One region of the Solibacillus sp. FSL W7-1464 genome, then DNA from elsewhere that is predicted to be linked to it. Evidence: riboswitches for the same ligand, from Rfam matches in the RefSeq annotation. Region 1 holds a riboswitch; each other region holds the start of a gene.
What was found. A riboswitch is a leader RNA that binds a small molecule or an ion and turns the genes downstream of it on or off. The one in region 1 is predicted to bind cobalamin.

Region 1 (4,963 bases):
AGATTGCTGTAATTCATTTTTCATCGAAATTCTCCTCAATATTAAGAATTATTTTTTAAGAGGCTCAACAAATCTTTCATAGAGCGGGGGAGTGTTTTCTGAACTTGAATAAGACCTTCCCCCATCATATTTTCATAGCATTGAACAAGCCAAGGCTTTTCAATATGGGCAGTCTCCAACAGTTTGTCATCTGAAAATAGTGCATCTCGTTGCCCCGAATATAATATCTGTCCTTTATGAAAAACGATAAAGTATTCCGCCCATTCATAAATTAAATTGACTTGGTGTGTGGAATACAAAAACGTGCGTTCTTCATTTTGAAGTTCATTTAGATATGTCGTGAGTTGATTAGAAAAATAGAAATCTAAACTACTCGTTGGCTCGTCTAAAATATAAATTTTAGGGTCCATTGCATACACACCTGCAATCGTCACACGTTTTTTTTGTCCACCGCTCAAGAAGTGAATCGGGCGTTCAGTTAAATCATATAATTCCGTTAATTGAATCGCGTTTGCCACATGACGCTCAATCTTTTCATGTGGCCATTTTAAATTAATGGGACCATATAAAATATCCTGTTTTACAGTAGAAGCAAATAATTGATTCTCTGCTTCTTGAAAAATAAAACCAACTTGCTCACGCAGGTGGATTAATTGTTTTTTTCTATAATTTAAAGGCTCACTTAAAAAGTAAATCTCACCACTAGTTGGCTTTTCAAGTCCAATAAGTAATTTAAAAAAAGTTGATTTACCCGAGCCGTTTTCACCTAGAATCGCGACCTTTTTGCCCTTTGGAATCGATAAAGAAATGTCTTTTAATGCCTCGGTACCATCACTGTATCGAAAAGATACATGATTAAAAGTAAAATAGCTTTCTGTCATAAAAAACTCCTTATATTACAAGTATGGCGATACTTATCATAGTAAAAATCAGTGCCATGCATGTGAATTTCATGTCCCACGTTTTTATAGTTGTGAAATGCTGGGGGAGAATGAATTGCTCAATATTCCGTGCAGCCATTGCATCTGACATGGCTTGATAGCGGAAAAAAATTGTCCGAAATAGTGCACTAATCAGTAGGCTTAATGATTGAAAACTTTTTTTATATGAACGATAACCTAAACGAGCATGCTGTGCCGTATAAAGCTGCATAACAGTCCGTAAAAATAAAAAAATAAAGCGATACATCAACTCGATTAATTCAATCACAATTGTAGGCACTTTTAATCGTGCAAGGACCGGGCTGATTTCAAACATTGGTGTAGTTAAAATTAAGAAATATAAGCAGCTTGTTGCACTAACCGCTGTACAAAAGATAGTTATTGCTCGAAGTATGTCGCTCGGTAAAATAAAGAACTGCATCGTAAAAACTGAACTATGCCATAGTGCTGATGCTGGAATCGGCTGTGTAAATGTGATGGATAAAACAATAGCAAACACTCCTGCTAAAACAAAACCGATTGGTGCAAGTAATAATGTAATATATGTTTTCAATGGGACTTTTGCGTAAAATATAATGGCACCGCTCATGAAGAGCAGTGTCCAAACGGAAAAACTGTTATTTCGTAATAATGTGACAAACAATAAAGTAATTAAGCTGAACGTCATTTTTTGGCTTGCTGAAATCTTTAGTAATGCATTATGGCTGGCAATAAAATCAATGTTTAGCATGGTCTTTTGTATGTTTCCCACGCATGTAGCCAATGAAGTAACCGATAATTAATGCACCAATCACGCCTTGTAGAACAAATAAAAGACTTTCGATTTCTCCGCTTGGTGGCTCCCATAGAGCACTAAACCAAGGTTCATAATCTGCTGCGATTTCAGTGATGGCTTCTTCTGCCTCACCATCGGCACCGCCAAATTCCGCATCCTGTAAAAATAGTATCGGTAATAGCGCTAAAACAATCACGCCTAGAAGTAATAGTAAATTTTTCTTAAACATATTAGCTCTCCTTTGCCTTTAATATACGTAGTTGAACTAATTCTCTCATATTATACTTTTGTAAGAAGTTCATAATCATAACCGTTAATAACCCCTCACTAATTGCAAGTGGAATTTGTGTTAATGCAAAGATGCTCGCAAATTTCTGGAATGACCCTAAAATACCGCCTACTTCAGAAGGGAAAGCTAATGCCAACTGAACAGATGTCATTACATATGTACCTAAATCACCAAGCATTGCCGCTAAAAATACAGCTACACTAAATGATAATCCCCATTTTGTCGATAGTTTGAAAACACCAACAGCTATAAAAGGACCGACAATCGCCATTGAGAAAATATTCGCACCTAATGTTGTAAGTCCTCCATGGGCAAGAAGAATGGATTGGAATAATAGGACGATGGATCCTAAGACGCTCATCACAAATGGTCCGAATAAAATCGAGCCTAATCCAACACCAGTAGGATGAGAACAGCTACCTGTAACCGATGGGATTTTTAAAGCAGACAGTACGAATGTAAAAGCACCTGATAGGGCGAGTAGTAGTTTGCTTTCCGGATTTTCCTTAACAACCAAACGAATTACTTGTAGTCCCTTCACCAAGAATGGTAAGCATAGTGCAAACCAGAAAATAGCCCATCCGATTGGTAAAAATCCCTCCATAATGTGCATGGCATATGCTTGCTTTGGCATAAATAACAGAACGATACCGAAGTAAGCAAGTTTTGGTAATAATTGTTTCATGTTTTTACTCCTTTTTTCAATTTTGATGAAAAAAGTGCATAAAAAAATACACTTTTTAGAGTAAAAGTGCATAACAAAAAATAAGCATTAACTGCTTATTTTCACGCACCTATCCTCGTAGGTCTGAATCAGTCATTTTTGGCAGGTATCCTGACTTCTCTTCAACGTAATTGACATGCCTTCCCACATAAAATGCAGTGACGTGTTATGTAATACTCCGAGTTACAGTTGCGGGACAGTACCGGATTTGCACCGGTTTCCCTATTAAGCTTAAAAAGCACCAAAAATTATTCAATTTTCACCATGTGAGAAATAATATCACTTGTATTTTTACTTGTCACTAAATATTTTTAAATACTTTAACTATTCTGTGTTGAATTGGATAATGAAAATTTTATTTATCCTCGTTTGTGTATAGAATTCTCTTGAATATCAATTTTCTTTTAAAAAGTAATTGTAGAAGGTTCAAGTATCAATGTATTGGCAGTGGTTATTGATAAAAAGCTTAATGGTAAGAGACAAGAAAATAATAAAGTAAATAATTGAAATTAAACAACTTTTGATTAGTTAGATAGTAAATTTATGTACAAAACACCTAATAAACGAATAATAAACACTTCACTTATGCTAAATAAGCTTATTGAGATAATAATTACCCTATCATTTTTTAGTAGACTATGTTATTTTTATTTTTATAATAATTTAATAATTTGCAATTTGAATAAGTGCTTACAGAATTTTGTAAGGTAAAAGGGAAATTAGTGAAAGACTAATGCAGCCCCCGCTACTGTAATAGCTGATGAAATCACAATAAATCACTGTCGTAATGATGGGAAGAAGTGAAAGTAAAAGGAAGCTTAAGCCAGGAAACCTGCTTATTTAAACGATACTTACTTTTCGGAGGGAGAAGTATAGGCGAAACAAGTAATTGTTTTTGTGTTTTTTTATACTTTTTTAGTATTAATTTCACATGCCCGTACCTCTTTCTGACAAGAGGTACGGGCATTTTTTATTTCTTATACGGAGGGTGTTTACATGCAAAAGGGAAAAATCTTTGTTGTAGGCTTCGGTCCTGGAGATCGGGAACATATAACAAAACGTGCAGTCGATGCGCTACAGCAAAGTGATCACATTATGGGCTACAAAACGTATGTAGAACTGATTGAGCATTTAGTGACAGCGAAAACCATTGTCAGTACGGGAATGACGGAAGAAGTTTCACGTGCACAAGAAGCTGTAAAACAAGCTGAAGCCGGCCATATTGTTGCCGTTATTTCCAGTGGGGATGCGGGTGTTTACGGGATGGCGGGGCTCGTATATGAAGTATTAATCGAAAAGGGCTGGACTGCAAAAGAAGGCATTGAAGTAGAAGTTGTTCCGGGTATATCTGCGATTAACTCCTGTGCAAGTCTACTTGGCGCTCCGGTTATGCATGATTCATGCACAATTAGTTTAAGTGACCATTTAACACCGTGGACAGTAATCGAAAAACGGATTGAGGCAGCTGCAATGGCAGACTTTGTCGTTGCGTTCTACAATCCGAAATCTGGCAGACGCACGAGACAAATTGTTGAAGCACAGCGTATTTTGCTTAAGTATCGTTCTCCGGATACACCTGTCGGATTAGTAAAAGCTGCCTACCGGGATACACAGGATATTGTATTAACTACATTAGAGGAGATGCTGGAATATGATATCGGAATGCTGACAACGGTAGTCGTAGGGAATTCCTCGACATTTTACTATGATAATAAAATCATTACACCCCGTGGTTATCAGCGTAAGTATACGTTAGGGGAAGAAAAACAACTATTAAAACCGCACCAACGTTTGAAAAAGGAAGCGGAACCTTGGGCATTGGATCAGGAAACGGGTGAAGCAAAGACCGGGTATGAAAAAATTGAAGCTATCGAGAAAAAAATAGTTGAACCAGCAGCTGTTAAAACAACCGCATTACAGCTTGCAAATGAAGCATTAGCGCTCGTACATAAAGAAACGTCAGCTGTAAAAGTTGAAGAAAATCCTTTTTTAGTACAGCAAGAAGTGGAATCCATATTTGAATTTGCTGTATCACCAGGTGTTGCCAATAAAATGATTACACCAGCACAAATGATTACATTGGCAGAGGTTGTAGGAGAACGCGGTACGATGGAGTATACGCCTGATCACCGCCTCGTGTTGAAGGTACCTACTGATTCACCTCAAAGAATTGTAGAAACGGTAGAACAAACGGGCTTACTTGTTCAACCTGTCGGCGACGTAGTAATCGTCAA
Region 2 (4,963 bases), 360 kb from region 1:
GCTTCTGAATTTTTTGTAATACCTCTTTTGGAATGCCGGTCAGAGCCCAGCTGATATTGGCATGCTTCAAAATTTTTTGCAGCTTCTGAATTTCTTCCAGGCTCAATTCAAGCCCCTGCTGTTTTGCAAAATCCTGTAGCTGGCTGTCATTCATTCCTTTTAGGTTATCAAACCACTGTAGCATTTGAATTGTCTCCATCCTCTCAAGTTTATTCCCTTTACATGAACAAAAAACTGCATTATACTAACATGATGTAAATCGTAATGATTTTGAATTAGAAAGAAGCGAACGAAATGAAAAAACCATTGATTGAATTGAAGGATGTTTCCTTTCAATATGAATACACGCAAGCACTGAAGAATATTTCGCTACGTGTCAATGAAGGCGACTTTTTGGCGTTGATCGGACAAAACGGTTCCGGTAAATCGACACTTTTGAAATTGATTTTAGGACTGTTGAAGCCCATGTCAGGGGAAATTAAATTATTTGGCGAACAGGCAAGCCATTTTAAACACCGCGAATGGATTGGCTATGTCTCGCAAAAATCCAATGCCTTTAACTCGGGGTTTCCTGCAACGGTCGAAGAAGTCGTGAAAAGCGGTCTATCGCAAAAGGTCGGACTTTTTAAACGCTATCCAAAAGATGCGGACTTTTTAGTAAAAGGTGCTTTAAAAGATGTCGGCATGGAGAAATTTCTGAAACGGAATATTGGACAGCTTTCCGGCGGGCAGCAGCAACGTGTGTTCATCGCTCGTGCATTAGTGTCCGATCCGAAGCTCCTTATTTTGGATGAACCAACAGTCGGCATTGACCGCGAAAATGTGCAGGCATTCTATGATATGCTCGCACATTTGAATAAGCATCACAATATGACAATGATTTTAGTTACACACGATGTGGACACGGTTTCGGATCGGGTCAGTCATGTCGCATGCTTAAATCAGTCGATCCATTTCCATGGATACAAAAATGATTTTGATACGATTTCGGAAGAACAGATTGCTAGCTGGAACGGCCACTCTGTTCGAAAGATTCATTAAGAGGAGCAGGCCGTTATGATAGAAGCTATATTAAACTATGAATTTTTACAAAATGCCTTTTTCTCAGGGCTTGTTATTGGAGTCATCGCACCACTATTAGGTGTATTTATCGTAGTAAGACGTTTATCGCTCATTGCGGATGCACTGTCGCATGTTACACTGGCGGGGATTGCCGGGAGCCTGTACTTGAGCCAATCGTTTGCAGCGTTGGCATTGCTGAATCCGATTTATTTAGGGATTATCGCATCTGTAAGTGGTTCGATTTTAATTGAACGATTACGCCGACTATATAAACATTATGAAGAACTTGCGATACCGATTATTATGTCGGGCGGAATCGGTGTGAGTGCCATTTTAATTTCACTTGCAAGCGGATTTAATACCGATTTAATGAGCTATTTATTCGGTTCTGTATCTGCTGTATCGCGCCAGGATTTATATGTTGTACTGGCAATTGCAGTCGTTGTCGTATTATTTTTAGTCCTGTTTTTTAAAGAGCTTTTCGTCTTGTCGTTCGATGAGGAATATGCGAAAGCGAGCGGTTTACCTGCGAAGTGGATTCACTTATTGTTTATGATTGTTGTCGCTCTCGTTATCGCAGCAAGTATGCGTATTGTCGGAATTCTGCTTGTTTCAAGCTTAATGACATTACCGGTAGCTGCAGCGATGCGACTGGCTCGCGGCTTTAAAGAAGCAATTATTTTAGCGATTGTATTTGGAGAGCTGGCCGTAGTAATCGGACTCATTTCTGCATTTTACCTGAACTTGGCACCTGGTGGAACAATTGTTGTTACCTCCATTTTGATCTTGCTGTTCGTAATTTTAATTAAAAAACTTGTTTTGAAATTCACAATTAAATCGGAAGGGGAAGAACTACTGTGAATGCAACGCGCGCGTGGGAAATATTAAAGGAAAATGGCTATAAAAAAACGGATAAACGAGAGTTGATTTTGGATATGTTTGCAGCTACAGAAAAGTATTTGACTGCCCGTGACTTGTTATCAGTATTGAAAAAGGATTTCCCCGGGATGAGTTTCGATACAATTTACCGTAACTTGGCAACTTTCGTGGAGCTTGATATTTTAGAAGAAACAGAATTAAACGGTGAGCGAAATTTCCGTATGCACTGTGAGTCGGATCACCATCACCACCACTTTATTTGCAGTGATTGCGGGAATGTAAAGGAACTGTCTGTTTGCCCGATGGAAATGCTCGGTGAAAAGCTGCCGGGTTATGCTGTTGAGGCGCATAAATTTGAGATTTACGGCAAATGTCCGGAATGTTTATAGTAAACTGAAAATATTTTATTTGCATAATAATATTATTATGCTAAAGTGATAAAGACAAATTGAATAAATTTGCAGGAAAAAGATGCATGATGCATAAATGGGAATTCGGTGTAAATCCGAAGCTATATCCGTAACTGTAAGCGTTGATGAAAATAAGTGTGATACCACTGCTAAACTAGCGGGAAGGTACTTATGAGTAAAGTGAAACGCAGAGCCAGGAGACCAATCTTTTTCTTATCGTAACATCCCTCTTCGGAATTAAAGAGAATGTACGGCAGTCACTGATCGAATGAGCATCGTTTTACACTCTTTTTTGATTATTGAAGCCATCCATTTTCTTGGGTGGCTTTTTTTTCGTACACTCGGTAATTTCGGCGGGGCACTACTTGAAGTGAGGAGAATTTTATGAAAAAGGATATCCGTTATTCCTGCTATCCGTTTATGCGGGAAAAATCAAGCTGCGTCGATTATGAAATTCGAACCGACTCTTTAACAACCCGCATCGGTACAGTCTTTCCAACATTAGTCGATGATGCATCCGGTCAAGTCGTCTTGGAAGACTTAAGGAGGATACAACCGTTAGCCTATCATGCCAATGGTTCTGTCCGTGGCAAATTGGCCATTACATCTGAGGATTTACAATGGCTAAGCGATCGATACGATTTTTATGTAGGTGAAGTCGGAGAAACGATTCAGCAGTTTGTTCTGCCACAAGGAATCGAAAGTGCAGCAAGACTGCATATTTGCCGCAGTGAGGCAAAAAAGTCTTACAGAGCATTACATAAAGTAAGTGAAGAAAGAGAAGTGGATGAAATTCTGTTCGATTTTCTCGGGCTGCTTGCCAATGTGTTTTTTGTCATGGCGGTCTATATGAATCAGCAGCATCAACAAGAGGAAATTCCATTTATCTCAAAATCCTATCCAACGAAAAAGAAAAAAGGAGTTACAACAAATGAAATTTAATAACAAATGGGTCGTTGCTTTCGCGGCAACATTATTACTGGCAGCATGTGGATCAGATGAGGAAAAAACAGATGGCAATGCGGAAAAAGAAACACAGACTGCATCGAAAAATGAAGGAGCACCCTATACAGTTGTAGATGACCGTGGTGTGGAAGTAACATTCGATGAAGTACCGGAAACGATTATTTCCCTACAGCCGAGCAATACAGAAATTTTGTTTGAGCTGGGTGTCGGTGAACAAATTGTCGGGGCAACAGAATATGATACATATCCGGAAGCCGCACAAAAAATCGAGCGTGTGTCGACTTCTACTGTCATCAATGCAGAGCGAATTCTGGAATTAGATCCGGATGTCGTTATAGCTTATACAATTGGGGAGGAAGCACAAATTGCCCAATTGGAAGATGCGGGTCTTAAAGTATTTGTAATTGCTTCGGCGGCGACATTTGATGATGTTTATTCGGATATTATCCAGCTGTCGGAAGTAATGGGTGTGGACGATAAAGGTGAAAAAGTTGTAGCGGACATTAAAGCGCAAATCGAAACAGTACAGGAAAAAACAGCAACACTTGATACGAAGAAAAAAGCCTATTATGAAGTGTCACCAGCTCCGAATCTTTGGACTACCGGCAGCAGTACGTTCCAGCAGGAAATAATGGATCACGCAAATGTTGAAAATATTTTTGCGGATCAGAAGAGCTGGATCAGTGTAACGGAAGAAGATATCATTACACGTAACCCTGAAATTATCATTACACCTGCAACATATATGGAAAATGCGGTCGAAGAAATTTTAGGACGTACAGGCTGGGAGAAAATACAGGCAGTCACAGACAAGGCAGTTTATTTAGTGGATGGGGATATTATGTCCCGACCTGGACCGCGTATTGGTGAAGCGGTAGAAATTATGGCACAATCAGTATACCCGGAACTGTTTAAATAAGTATAGAATAGAAGGACATGCCTTAGTTTCGGCATGTTCTTTTTACATATAAGGACGAGGAGGTAGCCGATTGATCTTTATAACGGGTGGTGTACGAAGCGGGAAAAGTGCTTTTGCAGAAAAATACGCAAGGCAGTTAGGTGAAGAGAAGACGCTCTACTATGTTGCGACAGGCGTATCCTTTGATGAGGAAATGAAAAAACGGATTATCCGCCATCAGCTGGACCGTGATAGTCAGAACATCAACTGGAACACAGTGGAAATGCAAGTCGAAGTTCCACCAGCTATTCAAGAATTAAATAATGATACAGTTGTGCTTTTTGAATGTGTGACAACATGGCTTTCGAATGTACTTTATACATATGAACAAAGGAATGAAAATAGCGAATATATTGATAATTGTATCGGATCGCTGCAAAAGCAATTGCTAACTTGGCGTAAGCAGGGTGCTACAATTATAGTTGTATCAAATGAAGTGCTGGATGAACTCCCATCACAATATGGGGAAGTAAATTTATATCGTAAATTGTTGGGTGAGCTTCATCAATGGATTGTCCAAAAAAGTGATGAAGCATATGAAGTACAATTTCAGCTTGTACAGCGGTGGAAGTAAGGAGGAAACAAGTTGAAAAATAGTTGTAGCGGTTTTTTATTAGCGTGGCAATTTTTTTCGGCAGTGCCGATTAAAAAACAGTTGGATATGAATGGCAAGTCGGTTACATGGATG
Region 3 (4,963 bases), 1.0 Mb from region 1:
TACGACTTCATGCGGCTCCCCGAATGCTCTCACTTCACCATTTTCCAACAGAAGGAGTTCATCACAATAAAGTGATGCCAAGTTGATATCATGGAAAATCGACACAACCGTCAGCCCATGCACCTCAACTTGCATCCGTATCATATCCAGAATCTGCTTTTGATGGGCGATATCCAAATGGTTTGTCGGTTCATCCAATAGAAGCAATTCCGAATTTTGTGCAAGTGCCTGGGCGATAAAAACCCGCTGCTGCTCGCCACCCGATAAAAACTCCAAGTACTGATGTTTATATTGAGAAACCCCTGTACTTTCCATCGCCCGCTGAACCGTCGCTTCATCTTCTTCGGTCCAGGACGAAAAAAAGCCGCTTTGATGGGGGTAACGTCCTAACGAAACTGCATCATATACACTATTCGTAAACGCACTTGCATTTAATTGAGGCAGAACCGCCATCTTTTTTGCCAATTGCTTATTGTCATAGCTTTTAAGCGGTTTCTCTTCGATGAAAATTTCACCTGTTTCTGGCTTCAGCACACCACTGATCATTTTCAGCAATGTCGATTTGCCGCTGCCGTTCGGACCAAGAATCCCGAGAATTCTTCCTTTTTCCACGTGAAACGTCACATTTTTTATAATCTTTTTCCCGCCGTAACCACCTGATAAATTATTTACTATTAACATTATGCAACAACCTTTCTACGTTGCTTGAAGAAAATATAGGCAAAGACAGGCGCGCCAATAAAGGAAGTAATAACACCGATCGGCAGTTCAATAGGCGCGATAATTGTACGCGATACTAAGTCACAAATGACGAGCAGGCTTGCACCGTTCAAAAACGACAATGTCAATAAATGTCGATGGTCTGCTCCGATCAGCAGGCGTATCATATGCGGCACTACTAATCCGACAAATCCAATTGTCCCGGATGCTGCAACAGCCGCTCCTGTTAAAACGGAACCGCCCGCCAAAATCATATATTTGCTGCGCTTAACATTTACCCCTAAATACTGGGCACGCTCTTCCCCATAAATCATCGCATTCAGCTCACGGCGAGTCAGCCAAATAAGTGCTGTACCGAACATCATAAACGGCAGTACCATCTGAACATATGGCCAGCCTCGCATCGACACACTTCCTAAAAGCCAGCCGATAATTTCTCTTAGCTGTTCACCTGTAAGTGCGACCATTAAGGAAATGCAGGACCCTAAAAACGAGCTGAAAATAATCCCCGTCAAAATCAGTGTTTCCATTTTCATCGAACGGTCAACTAGTCGGGCAAATGTCAGGACAATAATCATCGTACATGCGGCACCGGCCATACTGAATACGGGCAATGTGAAGACACCGAGTACCGGTATTGAAATCCCTAAAAAGATGGTCATAACCGCACCGACCGAGGCACCAGATGAAATACCTAATGTATACGGATCCGCCAAAGGGTTTTTAAGTAACCCTTGAAATGCAGCTCCGGCTATTGCTAAAGATGCCCCGATTAGTGCCGCTAAAATGACACGTGGCATTCGGATTTTCCACAAAATACTGTATGCAACCGGATCAGTCGTTTTATCCCATAATGTTGAAAACGGGATATTAACAGACCCGAATGAAATGCCGATCCATACGCTGCTTAAAAGCAATCCAATCGATAGTACATAGGAGATTGAATATTTTTTATTCATTAAATACCTCTGGGTAAATCGCCGCACCTATTGATTCAATACCTTCAACAATACGCGGACCTTGTCGGCTCGTCGTATCGCCATCGACTAATTTCACATTGCCATTTTTCACTGCATCCATTTCGGCATAGGCATCGTTTTTCTCGATTGCCGCCATGTCGTTTTCATACGTTACTAAAATGACATCCGGATTGCTGTTTACAAATTGCTCAGAGCTGTACATCGGCCACCCTAGTTCCGGAACAGCATTTTCTGCATTTAGAACGTCCAGCATTTCACTGATGAATGTTTCTTCACCTGCAGCATAAAGGTCCGGATCTGTTCCAACAACAATAAACACGGACTTTTCTTCCAGGTCGGCTACTTTCACTTCAATTTCTTCAATTCCCTCTTTGATCGAGGCAATCATTTTTTCGGCTTCTTGTTCTTTATTTGTCAGTTGCCCGATTTGTTTGATCGTTTCGTATGTTTCTTCAAATGTTTTCGCATCCTTTACAACGAATACGGGAATGCCTACTGATTCAAGCTGCGCAATTGCCTGTTCATTGAAGCTGTACATTCCGGATTCATGCGCTACGACTAAATCAGGTTGCAGACCGATTATTTGTTCTAAATTGAACTCCATGCCGCCAACTGATTCTTTAGATAATGCTTCTTCAGGATATGTATCATTGTCGTTCACAGCGATAATTTCATCGTTTAACCCTAGTCCGAATAAAATTTCCGTATTGGATGGAGCCAATGTAATAATGCGTTCCGGTGCTTTTTCAAGCGTAATTTCTTTGTCCAATGCATCTTTTATAGTTACCGGAAATTGTGCTGCGTCAGATACTTCTTTATTGTCTTTTGCAGATTGTTCATCTGTTGCTTTTTCCGAATTACATGCCGCTAGAGTTAATGTAAGTAATGCTGCGGAAGAGAGCAGTTGCCATTTTTTCAAAATAAAAACCTCCTGAAATCTCGTTGTATAATTTTCTACAAAAATAAAAAGCTCCCCTACTATAAATGAAGGAAGCTTTACGTATGCAAATAAAATTCATCAAAAAGAATTTATCCGCCACATCCTATCCTCGTAGGTTTAATTTAGGGCATTATAAAGGCAGGTCTCCTGGCTTATGCATAAACGTTGAAGAGCGCCTTCCCGAATTTTTTTCAGTGGCATATTGCTCTCAACTAGCAGTTACAGTGGCGGGACCGCATCGGATTTGAACCGATTTCCCTTTTACTCCTTACTCTATCAATAGAGTAAGAACCTTTATCGTCCATATTAAATTAATGTCTTTATTATAGCGGAAGATTAACGGAATGTGTGCAAATTTATTAAAGTGTCAGATAATTCGACGTAAGCTATGAATTTATTGCTCGTTACCCTTATATATGGTACGTATAGTCATCTGGAAGTACACGACGCAGGAATTGCTTTGTTCGGTCTTCTTTTGGCTGCACGAAAATTTCATGTGGTGAGCCTTCTTCAATAACATTTCCGCCGTCCATGAAAATGACACGGTTGGCCACATCACGCGCGAATGACATTTCATGTGTAACGACTAACATTGTCGTCCCTTCTTTTGCGATGTCTTTCATCACGCCTAATACTTCCCCTACGAGTTCAGGATCGAGTGCTGAAGTTGGCTCATCAAATAAAATAATATCCGGATTTAAGGCTACAGCACGTGCAATCCCAACACGCTGTTGTTGGCCACCAGACAATTGGCTTGGATAAGAATCATATTTCTCTGTTAAGCCCACCTTATCAAGGGCCTTTTTGGAAATTGTATATGCTTCATCTTTTTTCATACCACGACCGATGATAAGTCCTTCAGCTACATTTTCAAGCGCGGTTTTATTATTAAATAGATTATAGTTTTGAAAGACAAATGCTGTTTTTTTACGAATCTCTAAAATATCCTTTTTCGATGCTTTGTTTAGATCGACTGAAATATTGTCGAAGCTTGCTGTCCCTTCATCTGCACGTTCTAAAAAGTTAATGCAGCGCAGCAATGTCGTTTTTCCTGAACCACTTGGACCTAAAATGACTACGACATCACCTTTATCAATCGTCAAGTCGACGCCTTTTAATATTTTGAGTTCCCCAAATGTTTTATGCACATTTTTAATTTCAAGCATTGCGATTCCTCCTTAAACTGTCACCGCTTTATAGCGACTTAAACGCTTTTCAGACCATTTAAATAAATACTCAACCGTCATACAGATAATTAAATAGACAATGAAAATATCAATATATGCCTCTAAATAGTTGTATCCAAAATTCGCCTCTACTTTAGCCTTGAGCGTGATTTCCTGTAACGATATTGCATAACCGAGCGAAGTAGCTTTAATCAAGTTGATCGTCGCTGTACATAGGTTCGGCATCGCAGAAACTAAAGCTTGTGGAATAATAATACGTCGGTATGCCTGTGCTGACGTGAGTCCAACCGATTGTGCTGCTTCCAGCTGACCTTTCGGAACTGTTTGTATGGCGGATCGAAACACTTCAATTAAAATTGCTGCCGTATTGAATGAGAAAATAATAAATGCATACCATAACGGATTCACATTATAGATTGGATAGTCGATATTGTATTTCTCAAACAGGCCACTTAACAGTAAGGGTATTGTTGCATACAGAACAAAAATTTGAATAATAATGGGTGTGCCTCGGACAAAAGAAATGTAAATTTTCGCAAAAAAGTTGACGACCGGTATTTCATAAACACGTGCAAGTGCTAGTAAAAAACCTAATGGTACTGCTACAAAAAGTGAAACAACCGTAACGAGAAGCGCTACTGGAACACCACTTAATGCAACAAAAAATGTATCAAATAAAAATTGCCAGTTGATTAATCCCATTGTAAGCCCCTCCTACGTTGTTTTAATAGATTGTTTTCCTTTGCTGAAAGCTTTTTCTAGCAAGGCAAAGGTTTTCTCAATTGAAATCGATAAAACCCAGTAAATGACCGCTAATGCGATGTAAATCTCAAGAGTATGTGTTCCATAATTGTTCGCAATAATTAAGTTTGCCTTCCCTACGATATCGATAAAGCCTATCGTGTAAGCAAGGGCACCTTCTTGTAAAACCGAAATCAAGCCATTTCCGAAGTTTGGAATCGCAACCACAAACGCTTGCGGGAAAATAATACGACGATAAGCCTGAAACGGTGTTAGCCCCACACTGACGGCCGCTTCAAATTGTCCGCGGTCGATCGCCAAATACGCAGATCGAATAACTTCGGACATCATTGCCGCAAATTGCAGACTAAACGTAATAACGACAAAAACGCCTG

Region 2: it holds a riboswitch for cobalamin, as region 1 does, so the genes downstream of both, MKZ25_RS05810 (hypothetical protein) here and MKZ25_RS07595 (energy-coupling factor ABC transporter permease) in region 1, are expected to answer to the same signal.
Region 3: it holds a riboswitch for cobalamin, as region 1 does, so the genes downstream of both, MKZ25_RS02770 (ABC transporter substrate-binding protein) here and MKZ25_RS07595 (energy-coupling factor ABC transporter permease) in region 1, are expected to answer to the same signal.

The regions. Positions count from the first base shown of each region.
Region 1 is NZ_JBBORC010000001.1:1,591,556-1,596,518, forward strand. Features, by position in the region: gene MKZ25_RS07575 (hypothetical protein) at 1-24, opposite strand, end outside; gene MKZ25_RS07580 (energy-coupling factor ABC transporter ATP-binding protein) at 42-881, opposite strand; gene cbiQ (cobalt ECF transporter T component CbiQ) at 892-1,671, opposite strand; gene MKZ25_RS07590 (energy-coupling factor ABC transporter substrate-binding protein) at 1,658-1,945, opposite strand; gene MKZ25_RS07595 (energy-coupling factor ABC transporter permease) at 1,947-2,690, opposite strand; cobalamin riboswitch at 2,814-2,990, opposite strand; cobalamin riboswitch at 3,397-3,583, shown strand; gene cobJ (precorrin-3B C(17)-methyltransferase) at 3,726-4,963, shown strand, end outside.
Region 2 is NZ_JBBORC010000001.1:1,227,996-1,232,958, forward strand. Features, by position in the region: gene MKZ25_RS05790 (isopropylmalate synthase) at 1-184, opposite strand, end outside; gene MKZ25_RS05795 (metal ABC transporter ATP-binding protein) at 295-1,041, shown strand; gene MKZ25_RS05800 (metal ABC transporter permease) at 1,057-1,923, shown strand; gene MKZ25_RS05805 (Fur family transcriptional regulator) at 1,920-2,330, shown strand; cobalamin riboswitch at 2,394-2,575, shown strand; gene MKZ25_RS05810 (hypothetical protein) at 2,736-3,293, shown strand; gene MKZ25_RS05815 (ABC transporter substrate-binding protein) at 3,283-4,236, shown strand; gene MKZ25_RS05820 (bifunctional adenosylcobinamide kinase/adenosylcobinamide-phosphate guanylyltransferase) at 4,307-4,849, shown strand; gene cobS (adenosylcobinamide-GDP ribazoletransferase) at 4,862-4,963, shown strand, end outside.
Region 3 is NZ_JBBORC010000001.1:551,782-556,744, reverse strand. Features, by position in the region: gene MKZ25_RS02780 (adenosylcobinamide amidohydrolase) at 1-681, opposite strand, end outside; gene MKZ25_RS02775 (FecCD family ABC transporter permease) at 681-1,679, opposite strand; gene MKZ25_RS02770 (ABC transporter substrate-binding protein) at 1,672-2,619, opposite strand; cobalamin riboswitch at 2,761-2,951, opposite strand; gene MKZ25_RS02765 (amino acid ABC transporter ATP-binding protein) at 3,051-3,806, opposite strand; gene MKZ25_RS02760 (amino acid ABC transporter permease) at 3,819-4,529, opposite strand; gene MKZ25_RS02755 (amino acid ABC transporter permease) at 4,542-4,963, opposite strand, start outside.